2 regions of the Kitasatospora sp. NPDC048296 genome follow, and region 1 is predicted to be linked to the other one. Evidence: riboswitches for the same ligand, from Rfam matches in the RefSeq annotation. Region 1 holds a riboswitch; the other holds the start of a gene.
What was found. Region 1 has a riboswitch for S-adenosylmethionine ahead of ACGF12_RS18090 (aminotransferase class V-fold PLP-dependent enzyme). Riboswitches for the same ligand answer to the same signal wherever they lie in the genome.
Positions count from the first base shown of each region.

Region 2: linked by a shared signal. The riboswitch ahead of thrC (threonine synthase) and the one ahead of ACGF12_RS18090 (aminotransferase class V-fold PLP-dependent enzyme) in region 1 are both predicted to bind S-adenosylmethionine.

Region 1 covers NZ_JBICZB010000027.1:9,572-14,802, reverse strand. Annotated here, with positions in the region: gene ACGF12_RS18100 (hypothetical protein) at 1-344, shown strand, start outside; gene trpD (anthranilate phosphoribosyltransferase) at 463-1,536, shown strand; SAM riboswitch class IV at 1,867-1,984, shown strand; gene ACGF12_RS18090 (aminotransferase class V-fold PLP-dependent enzyme) at 2,036-3,415, shown strand; gene ACGF12_RS18085 (Lrp/AsnC ligand binding domain-containing protein) at 3,419-3,700, opposite strand; gene ACGF12_RS18080 (rhomboid family intramembrane serine protease) at 3,742-4,524, opposite strand; gene ACGF12_RS18075 (hypothetical protein) at 4,727-4,984, shown strand; gene ACGF12_RS18070 (NYN domain-containing protein) at 5,087-5,231, shown strand, end outside.
Region 2 covers NZ_JBICZB010000033.1:54,930-60,160, reverse strand. Annotated here, with positions in the region: gene thrC (threonine synthase) at 1-1,226, opposite strand, end outside; SAM riboswitch class I at 1,244-1,376, opposite strand; gene ACGF12_RS20715 (glucosyl-3-phosphoglycerate synthase) at 1,521-2,525, shown strand; gene ACGF12_RS20710 (trehalose-6-phosphate synthase) at 2,564-4,030, shown strand; gene otsB (trehalose-phosphatase) at 4,017-4,856, opposite strand; gene ACGF12_RS20700 (DUF3263 domain-containing protein) at 4,907-5,134, opposite strand.

The sequences.
Region 1 (5,231 bases):
TCGGCCGTCGACCCGCCGAGGATCTTCCGGAGCTGTCCTACCTGGAGTGCGCGACCACCCCCGCGGTGCTCAAGGCGCTGGAGAAGGGCGGCATCGACCTCTGCATCCTGGACGGCGAGGCGGTGCCGGCCGGCGGGCTCGGCCTCGGGCGCCAGCTCAAGGACGAGATCTACGGCTGCCCGCCGGTGCTGGTGCTGATCGGCCGGCCGCAGGACTCCTGGCTGGCCGCCTGGAGCAGGGCCGATGCCGCGATCTCCCGCCCGGTGGACCCGGTCGCGCTGGCCGGGGCGGTCGCCACCCTGCTGCGGGCGCGACTGGCGAAGCGGGCCCCGGTCACGCGTTGAGCGGGGTTGTCTCAGTACTAGAGAAGACACCGCCGTAGGAACCCCACCGCTCGATAGGCTGGCTCCATCCGTACGGACCTCCCCGGTACAGGGGAACCCACGACAGCTGGAGTCAGCCATGGTGAACGTGAACCCTGCGAACGGCGGTAGCGACCCCGCGCAGGTGGTCCGCACCTGGCCGGACCTCCTGGCGGCACTGTTGAAGGGGGAGGACCTCGACCGCTCGTCCACCGCGTGGGCGATGGACCGGATCATGAGCGGCGAGGCGTCCCCCGTCCAGGTGGCCGGGTTCATGGTGGCGCTGCGGGCCAAGGGCGAGTCGGTCGACGAGATCGCCGGTCTGGTCGACGCGATGTACGAGCACGCCGAGCCGCTGAACATCCCCGGCCCGGCGGTGGACATCGTCGGCACCGGCGGGGACCGGGCGAAGACCGTCAACATCTCCACCATGTCGGCGATCGTCGCGGCGGCCGCCGGGGCCAAGGTGGTCAAGCACGGCAACCGGTCGGCCTCCTCCGCCAGCGGCTCCTCGGACGTGCTGGAGAAGCTCGGGGTGGCGCTGGACCTGTCGGCCCGCCGGGTGGCCGAGGTGGCCGAGGAGGTCGGGCTCACCTTCTGCTTCGCGGCGAAGTTCCACCCCTCGATGCGGCACGCCGCCACCGCGCGGCGCGACCTCGGGGTGCCGACCGCCTTCAACATCCTCGGCCCGCTGACCAACCCGGCCAAGGTCACCTCGCACGCGATCGGCTGCTTCGACACCCGGCTCGCCGGGCTGATCGCCGGGGTGCTCGCCGGGCGCGGGGCGACCGCGCTGGTGTTCCGCGGCGACGACGGGCTGGACGAACTGACCATCACCACCACCTCGCAGGTGTGGCTGGTGCGCGACGGGGTGGTCACCGAGACCTCCTTCGACCCGCGGGACGTCGGCATCGAGCTGGTCGGCATCGAGGCGCTGCGCGGGGCGGACGCCGCCTACAACGCCGAGGTCGCGCGCAGGCTGCTGGCCGGAGAGCACGGGCCGGTGCGGGACGCCGTGCTGCTGAACACCGCGGCGGCGCTGGTGGCGCTCGACCTGGGCGACGCGCCGCTGACGGAGCAGCTCGCCGCGGGCATGGCGCGGGCGGCGGAGGCGATCGACTCGGGCGCCGCGCGGGACCTGCTGCGGCGCTGGGCGGACGCCACCAGCCGGTAGCCGAGGCGGAAGTCGAGGGCCCGTACCGGTTCGCCGGTGCGGGCCCTTCGCACGCCCCGAGCACACGCCCCGAGCACACGCCCCGAGCCGAAGGGGCGCGCCGGTGCCGAAAGTTGAGGAGCGACAAGCGAGGTACGAGCGCCGGAGTGACGAGCGTCGGCGCCGGATTGGAGCGCCCCGGAGGCGAGCGGGCGAAGGAGGGGTACGAGCGCCGGAGTGACGAGCGTCGGCGCCGGATTGGAGTGCCCCGGAGGCGAGCGGGCGAAGGCACCGTCCGGATGGTGGATGCCTGTTTGACCACTCAGCGGGCCCAACCTAGAGTCTTGGCCAGGTCATGAGTGACAGCGTCAAGCCCCAGCTTGCTGTCCGGCAACCCTCCGTCCGTGGCGGGGTGCCCTGGGTGAGGACCGGGTCGCTCGGCAAGCCGTCCGTGCGACAAGCGCGGACGCCCGACGACTAGCACTCCCGGGGTCCCTCATCCCTGAAGGAGTGCATCCTCATGTCTCTCTCCACCGAAATCTGCGCGCCGCTCGCCGTCCTGGGCCACGACGTCCAGGTCCCGCTGGCCAGCGGCGAGAAGGTCGGCTACGCGGCGCTCGACTACGCCGCCAGCGCGCCGGCGCTCCAGCGGGTGTGGGACGACGTCGCCGCCTACGCGCCGTACTACGGCAGCGTGCACCGCGGCGCCGGGTACCTCTCCCAGCTCTCCACCGACCTGTTCGAGCAGAGCCGCCGGACCGTGGCCGAGTTCCTCGACCTGCGCGAGGGCGACCAGGTGGTCTTCACCCGCGCCACCACCGACTCGCTCAACCTGCTGGCCGCCGCCGTGCCGGCCGGCACCCGGGTGTTCGCCTTCGAGACCGAGCACCACGCCTCGCTGCTGCCCTGGGCGCACGCCGGGCTGGAGGTCAGCTACCTGCGGGCGCCGCGCTCGCGGGCCGAGGCGGTGGCCGCACTGGACGCCGCACTGGACGCGGCGCCCGAGGGCCCGAAGCTGCTGTGCGTCACCGGTGCCTCCAATGTGACCGGCGAGCTGTGGCCGGTCGCCGAGCTGACCGGGACCGCGCACCGGCGCGGCGCCCGGGTGGTGCTGGACGCCGCCCAGCTGGCCCCGCACCACCGGGTCTCGGTGCGCGAGCTGGACGTCGACTGGATCGCCTTCTCCGGCCACAAGCTGTACGCGCCGTTCGGCGCCGGGGTGCTGGCCGGGCGCTCCGACTGGCTGGACGCGGCCCGGCCGTACCTGGCCGGCGGCGGGGCGACCCGGACGGTGGCGCGGGAGGTGGACGGCTCGGTGGCCGTCCAGTGGCACACCGGCCCGGCCCGGCACGAGGCCGGTTCGCCGAACGTCATCGGCGCCTACGCGATCGCCTCGGCCTGCCGGGCGCTGACCGAGGCCGGCTTCGACGCGCTGGAGGCCCGGGAGCGGCAGCTGGTCGAGCGGCTGACGGCGGGGCTGGCGGAGATCCCGCAGGTCAAGGTGCTGAACCTGTTCGGGGCGGGCTCGGCCCGGGTGGGCGTGCTGTCCTTCGTCGTGCGGGGCTGGAACAGCTCGCACTTCTCGGCCGCGCTGTCCGCCGAGTACGGCATCGGGGTGCGCGACGGGCTGTTCTGCGCGCACCCGCTGGTGCGCACCCTGCTCGGCGACGAGGACGTCCCCCCGTCCGAGTGCGGGGCGCCCGAGCCCTCGCTGCCGGGCGAGCGAAGCCTGAACGCGATCCGGGTGAGCTTCGGCGCCGGGACCCCGGACGAGCACGTCGAGCGCTTCCTGACCGCCGTCCGCGAGCTGGTCACGGACGGCGCGGCCTGGAACTACCGCAACGAGGGCGGCCGTTGTGTGGCGACTGTGCAGATCGACAGGGGGCGTCGCGAGGGCTGAGCCCTACTCGTCCAGGCCGAGGGCGAAGGCCGCTTCCAGGTCGTGCTGGGAGTAGGTGCGGAAGGCGATCTGGGTCTCGGTGTGGGCCACACCCGGGACCTTGTTGAGCCGGCCCGGGATGACCTCGGCCAGGTCGTCGTGGCGGCGCACCCGGACCATCGCCACCAGGTCGTAGCCGCCGGTCACCGAGTACACCTCGCTGACGCCCTCGATGGCAGCGATGGCCTCGGCGATCTCCGGGATGCGGTCGACACTGGTCTTGATCAGGACGATGGCGGTGATCACTGTTCGGGCTCCTTTGTGGGGTGCCGCCAGCGTATCGGGCCTCAGCGGGGGCGTCTCGGGGGGTGGCCGACGACGGTGCAGGCGTAGAGGAAGCCGGCCGAGAAGCCGATCACGTGGACCAGGTAGGCCACCCCGGGCCCGGCCGAGTGCAGCGACCACCACTGCAGGGCGAACCAGAGGCCGAGCACCAGCCAGGCCGGGAAGCGCAGCGGAAGGAAGAGGAGCAGCGGGACCAGGGTGGTCACCCGAGCCCGCGGGTGGAAGCGCAGATAGGCGCCGAGCACTCCGGAGATCGCGCCGGAGGCGCCGATCAGGACCCGGGTGGCATCCGCCGAGTGCGCCTCGGCGAGGGCGAAGCCGTACGCGGCCAGGCTGCCGGCCGCCAGGTAGAAGAGGAGGAACCTGGGCCGGCCGAGCCGTCGTTCGACGGTGGGACCGAAGACATAGAGGAAGAGCAGGTTGCCCAGCAGGTGCAGCCAGCCGGCGTGCAGGAAGAGGCCGGTGAGGGCGGACACCGCCGGGTGCTTGCCCGGGGTGGGGGCGGCCGGGCAGCCGGGGACGGGGTCGGGCGCCTCGGCGAGCTGTTCGGCGGTCAGCGGGTGTCCGGTCAGCAGTTCGACCGGGACGGCGCCCCAGCGCTGCTCGTACCTCTGCTCGGCACAGAGCCGGGCCTGGCCCCGGCCGTACAGCGGGTTGAGCCCGGCGGCGGGGCCGAGCAGGAAGACCAGCGTGTTGACCGCGATCAGGGCGTAGGTGACCGCCCGGGCGGTCACCGCGGGGCGGCCGTCCCGCGCGTCGGTGTGGTCGGGGGCCGCGAGCGCCATGCGGCCAAGCATCCCTCCGGACGGCGCAGGTGACACGGCGGTTTACGGCAGGTGGACTAGCCCTCACTGTTCCGGCAACCGGTGGTCGTGACGGTTGCCCCAGGCAATAGGCTGGGGGCGGGCATTCCCGCCTCCCGCCGCCGACGCCGGGGCTCCGGGGGGAGCGCCTAGCCCACCCAGGGACCAGCCGAGAGGATCCCCGATGACCGTCCCCGCTCTGACCGCCGAGACGCGCTGGCGCTGCACGCTGTGCAGCAACCTCACCCGCTTCGACGTGACCCGCACCGCGCGGGTGACCGAGTTCCTGCACTTCGACCTGGCCGGCGAATCCAAGGTCGAGGAGACCGAGGTGCTCAGCGAGACGATCGAGTCGGTGCGCTGCCGCTGGTGCAACGCGGTGGACCAGGTCGAGCTGGTGGCCCGTCCGGGCGCCGAGGGCGCGGAGGCCCCCGCCGCGTAGGGCTGATCCCCGCCGCACGGGACAATACAGACAAGACGCACGGAGCGTGACGACAGGGGCGGCCGCGGCCGCACCCGCTGGACCAGGATCGGAGCCGAGGACGTGGTGGACGCAGCGAAGGAGCCCGCCGAAGCGCAGGGGCTTCAGCCCGCTGCGCCGGCACCGGAGCCGGGCGCCGAGACGGTCCCGTCGGAGACCCCGCTCACGGAGACCCCCCTCCCGGCGGCCGCTGCCCCGGAGACCGCGG
Region 2 (5,231 bases), on a different contig from region 1:
TCCAGCGTCTTCAGGCCGTCACCGGTGTTGATCGCGACGGTCTCCCTGGCCGGGTCCAGCTGACCGGTCTCGACCAGCTTCTTCAGCACGCCGACGGTCACCCCGCCCGCGGTCTCCGCGAAGATCCCCTCGGTCCGGGCCAGCAGCCGGATCGCCGCCACGACCTCTTCGTCCGTGACGTCCTCGACCGCCCCGCCGGTCCGACGGGCGATGTCCAGCACGTACGGGCCGTCCGCCGGGTTGCCGATCGCCAGCGACTTGGCGATGGTGTCCGGCTTGACCGGCTTGATCACGTCCCGGCCCGCCTTGAACGCGGCCGACACCGGCGAGCAGCCCTCGGCCTGGGCGCCGAAGATCCGGTACGGCCGGTCCTCCACCAGGCCGAGCTTGATCAGCTCCTGCAGCCCCTTGTCGATCTTCGTCAGCTGCGAGCCCGAGGCGATCGGGATGACGATCTGCTCCGGCAGCCGCCAGCCGAGCTGCTCGCAGATCTCGTACGCCAGCGTCTTGGAGCCCTCGCCGTAGTACGGACGCAGGTTGACGTTCACGAAACCCCAGCCCTCGCCGGCCGGGTCCCCGATCAGCTCCGAGCAGAAGCGGTTCACGTCGTCGTAGTTGCCCTCGATGCCCACCAGCTCGCCGCCGTACACCCCGGCCATCACGACCTTGCCCTGCTCCAGGTCGTGCGGGATGAAGACGCAGGACCGGAACCCGGCCCGGGCCGCCGCCGCGCCCACCGCGCCTGCCAGGTTGCCGGTCGAGGAGCAGGACAGCGTGGTGTACCCGAACGCCCGCGCCGCCTCGATGGCGCAGGCCACCACCCGGTCCTTGAAGGAGTGCGTCGGGTTCCCGGAGTCGTCCTTCACGTGCAGCGGAGCGGTGAACCCGAGCTCCCGGCCCAGGTTGTCCGCCTTCACCAGCGGGGTCCACCCCGGGTTCAGGTTCGGCTTGGACGCCACGTCGGCCGGCACCGGCAGCAGCGGCGCGTAACGCCAGATGGACGCCGGACCGGCCTCGATCCGCTTGCGCAGCTCCTCGGCGCGCTCGCTCCCGAACTCGTACGCGATCTCCAGCGGCCCGAAGCACTCCAGGCAGGCGAAGCTGGGGCCGAGCGGGAAGCGGGTGCCGCACTCCCGACAGGACAGGGCGGCGGCGGGGCCGAGGTCAACCGGTGGGGGTCCCCCCGGCCGAAGGCTGGGGGAGGGTGCGGCAGTGTCGATAGCCATGATGGCGGAGGCCTCTCTCCTCATCTTCCCCGTGGCGCGGTCGCGCCACAGGCCGGAATTGGCACCTGTCCCGCCGGGGCCTGTGAACAGCCGAGCGAGAAGGTTGCCGGGACGTCAACGGGCCGTTCCCTCAGTCCCTCTGGATGAGCTTGTGAAGTTGTGGTTCAGCGGCGACCCCGGCGTGCGAAGGTCCGACCGCTGTACGAAGACTGTATCCGAAGGCGTCCACCCTGAAAGGGACCGTCCGTCACGCGAGATGGCCCGTTCCACCCGACCTCGCCGAGGAGATTCACCGTGCCCGCCGAACCGACCCCCGCACTCCTCCCGCAGGCGGCGTCCTGGCTGCACCGCCGCTCGTGGAGCGCGGCCGACCGGCCGGTTCACACCCTGCTGGAGGCCAAGCGGCGCACCCGGCAGACCGTCAGCGTCGTCCTCCCCGCGCTCGACGAGGAGGCCACCGTCGGCGACATCGTCCGCACCGTCCGGCGCGAACTGATGGACCGGCTTCCTCTGGTCGACGAACTGGTCGTACTCGACTCCGGCTCCACCGACGCCACCGCCACCGTCGCCGCCGAGGCCGGCGCCCGGGTGGAACAACGGGACGCCATCCTGCCCCGGCTGCCCGCCGTCCCCGGCAAGGGCGAGGTGCTCTGGCGCTCGCTGCTGGTCACCCACGGCGACATCGTCTGCTTCGTCGACGCCGACCTGCGCGAGTTCGACCCCGCCTTCGTCTCCGGCATCCTCGGCCCCCTGCTCACCGAACCCGACATCCAGCTGGTCAAGGCCATGTACGACCGCCCCCTCGAAACGGAGTCCGGCGCGATCGTCCCCGCCGGCGGCGGCCGGGTCACCGAACTCGTCGCCCGCCCCCTGCTCAACCTCCACTGGCCGGAACTCGCCGGTTTCGTCCAGCCCCTCGGCGGCGAGTACGCGGCCCGCCGCTCACTGCTCGAACGACTGCCCTTCCCCACCGGCTACGGCGTCGAACTCGGCCTCCTGGTCGACGCGTTGGAGCTGGTCGGCCTGGACGCCCTGGCCCAGGTGGACGTCGGCGTCCGACACCACCGCCACCAGGACGGCCAGGCCCTCGGCCGGATGGCCGCCACCATCTACCGCACCGCCCTGGAACGCCTCGACCGCACCCACCGCCTCAAGGCCTCCGCCGACCTGGTCCACCCCCACCTCACCCAGTTCAGCCGCGACCCGGAAACCCGCGCCTTCACCGCCCACAGCCACCCGGTGACCGCCCTGGAACGCCCCCCGATGCACACCGTGCCCGAATACGCGGCCCGCCATTGAAACGTTTGCCGACCCAGGCCCCCGGCAACATCCCAACCATGGGCGATCTCACGACCGAACGTTCGAGCGCGACCGGCACCGCCCCCGTTTTGGTGGCCTCCAATCGGGGACCGGTGTCGTTCAGCGCCGCCGACGACGGCACGCTGACCCTGCGCCGCGGCGGCGGAGGCCTCGTCTCCGGCCTCTCCGCGATCGACGACCCGAACGCCGTCTGGGTGTGCGCCGCCCTCGGCGACGCCGACCGCCGAGCCGCGGCAGAAGCCCCCGACGGCCGCCTCGACCTGGCCGGCCACGACGTCGGCGGCCAGGCCGTACGGATGCTGGACATCGACCCGGAGACCTTCGCCCACGCCTACAACGGCGTCGCCAACTCCACCCTCTGGTTCGTCCACCACCTGCTCTACGCGACCCCCACCGCACCCTCCTTCGACGCGGGCTTCCGCACCGAATGGGCCGCCTACCAGGCCTACAACACGGCCTTCGCCGAGGCGCTTGCCGCCGAAGCCGCACCGAACGCCGCGGTCCTCGTCCAGGACTACCACCTCTCCCTGGCCCCGGCCCTGCTCCGCGCGGCCCGCCCCGACCTGCGGATCGGCCACTTCTCCCACACCCCCTGGGCCCCGCCCGAGTACTACCGGATGCTCCCCGACGACGTCGCCCGCGCCGTCCTCACCGGCATCCTCGGCGCCGACCGGGCCGGCTTCCTCACCGAACGCTGGGCCCGCGCCTTCGCCGCCTGCTGCGAGGACCAACTCGGCGCCACCGTCGACCACGACGCGATGACCGTCACCCACCTCGGCCGCACCACCCACCTCGGCGTCCACGCCCTGGGCGCCGACGCCGACTTCCTCCGCGAACGCGCCCACCGCCCCGACGTGGACGAACGCCTCGCCGCCCTCCGCACCTCCGTCGGCGACCGCCGCACCATCGTCCGGGTCGACCGCACCGAGCTGAGCAAGAACATCGTCCGCGGCCTCCAGGCCTACCGGCACCTGCTCCGCACCCACCCCGAGTGGCACGACCGGGTGGTGCACATCGCCTTCGCCTACCCCTCCCGCACCGACCTGGCCGAATACCGCGACTACACGGCGTCGGTGCGACAGCTCGCCGACGCCATCAACGCCGAATTCGCCACCCCCACCTGGCAACCCCTGATCCTGCACGTCAACGACGACTTCCCGCGCTCCCTCGCCGCCTACCGCCTGGCCGACGTCGCCCTCGTCAACCCCATCCGGGACGGCATGAACCTGGTCGCCAAGGAAGTACCGGTCGTCTCCGACAGCGGCTGCGCCCTCGTCCTCTCCCGCGAGGCCGGCGCCCACGCCGAACTCAAGGACGACGCCCTCACCGTCAACCCCTACGACGTCATCGCCACCGCCGAGGCCCTGCACACCGGCCTCACCATGAGCCCGGAGGAGCGCGCCGACCGCACCAAGCGCCTCGCCGCCGCGGCCACCGCGCTCCCCCCGCAGCAGTGGTTCCTCGACCAGCTCAACGCCCTCTGACCGCCTCCCCCAAAGCACCCAACAGCTCCACCACACCCTCGGGCCCGTCGACCACCACATCCGCCCGGTCGGCGAGTTCGCGCACCGGCGCGTCCCCCACCGCGCCGGCGCACACCAGCAGCCCCGCCACCCCCTGCCCGCGCAGCTCCTCCACCGCCGCGAAGGCCGCCACGTCCCCCAGGTCGTCCCCCGCGAAGAGCACCGACCGCGCCCCCCGCTCCCGCAGGAACCCGGTCAGCGCCGCCCCCTTGTCCACCCCCGGCGGTCGCAGCTCCAACACCAGCCGCCCGGGCTCCACCACCAGCCCGTACTCGGCGGCCAACTCCCCCACCGGCGCCCGCAACAACGCCAACGTCTCCTCCGGCGCCCCCGTCCGCCGGGTGTGCACCGCCACCGAGCGCCCCTTGTCCTCCACCCACGTCCCCTCGGGCGCCGCCACCCGCTCCAACAACTCCGGCAACGCGGCCCGCGCCCCCGCAACCCCCGGATGCACCTCGGGCGCCGTCACCACGCCGCCCTCCCACCGCTCGGCCCCGTAGTGCCCCAGCACCACCAGCCCCGGCACCCCGTCGAACCCCCCGTACTCGGCCGCCAACCCGGCCGGCCGCCCCGTCACCACCACCACGGCCCCCACCGCGGTCCCCAACCCCCGCAACGCCCCCACCACCCCCGGATGCGCCCGAGCCAGCGCCGGATCCGCCACGATCGGCGCCAAGGTGCCATCGAAGTCCAGGGCGATCACCGCGTCCCCCGGCGCCGCCAGAATCGCCCGCAACCCGTCCCGCCCGGCATCAGTGACCGGCGCAACCATCTCTTCAAGGCCCATACATCAGCCCATACCCCCGCCCCCGCACCAACCCACCTACAGCAACCCCCTCAACGAGCCCCCCGCCGCGCCTCCCGAACCCGCCGCAGCCGATTCACCAGCACCGGCGCAGCCGCCAACGCCTCCTCCCGGTCCAACAGCCCATTCAGCAGCTGGTAGTACCGCGTGGAGGAGAGCCCCAACTCCTCCCGGATCGCCCGCTCCTTGGCCCCCGCCGTCCGCCACTGCCGCCCCTCCAGCGCCAGCACCGCCCGGTCCCGCTCACTCAGCTCGCCCACCGAGGACACCTCCGCCCATCACTACGGAGTGTCATTCTCCCGCCGAACCCCGACACACTCTGCGGGACGACCACGCCCCCACCGCACGGCTACCGTC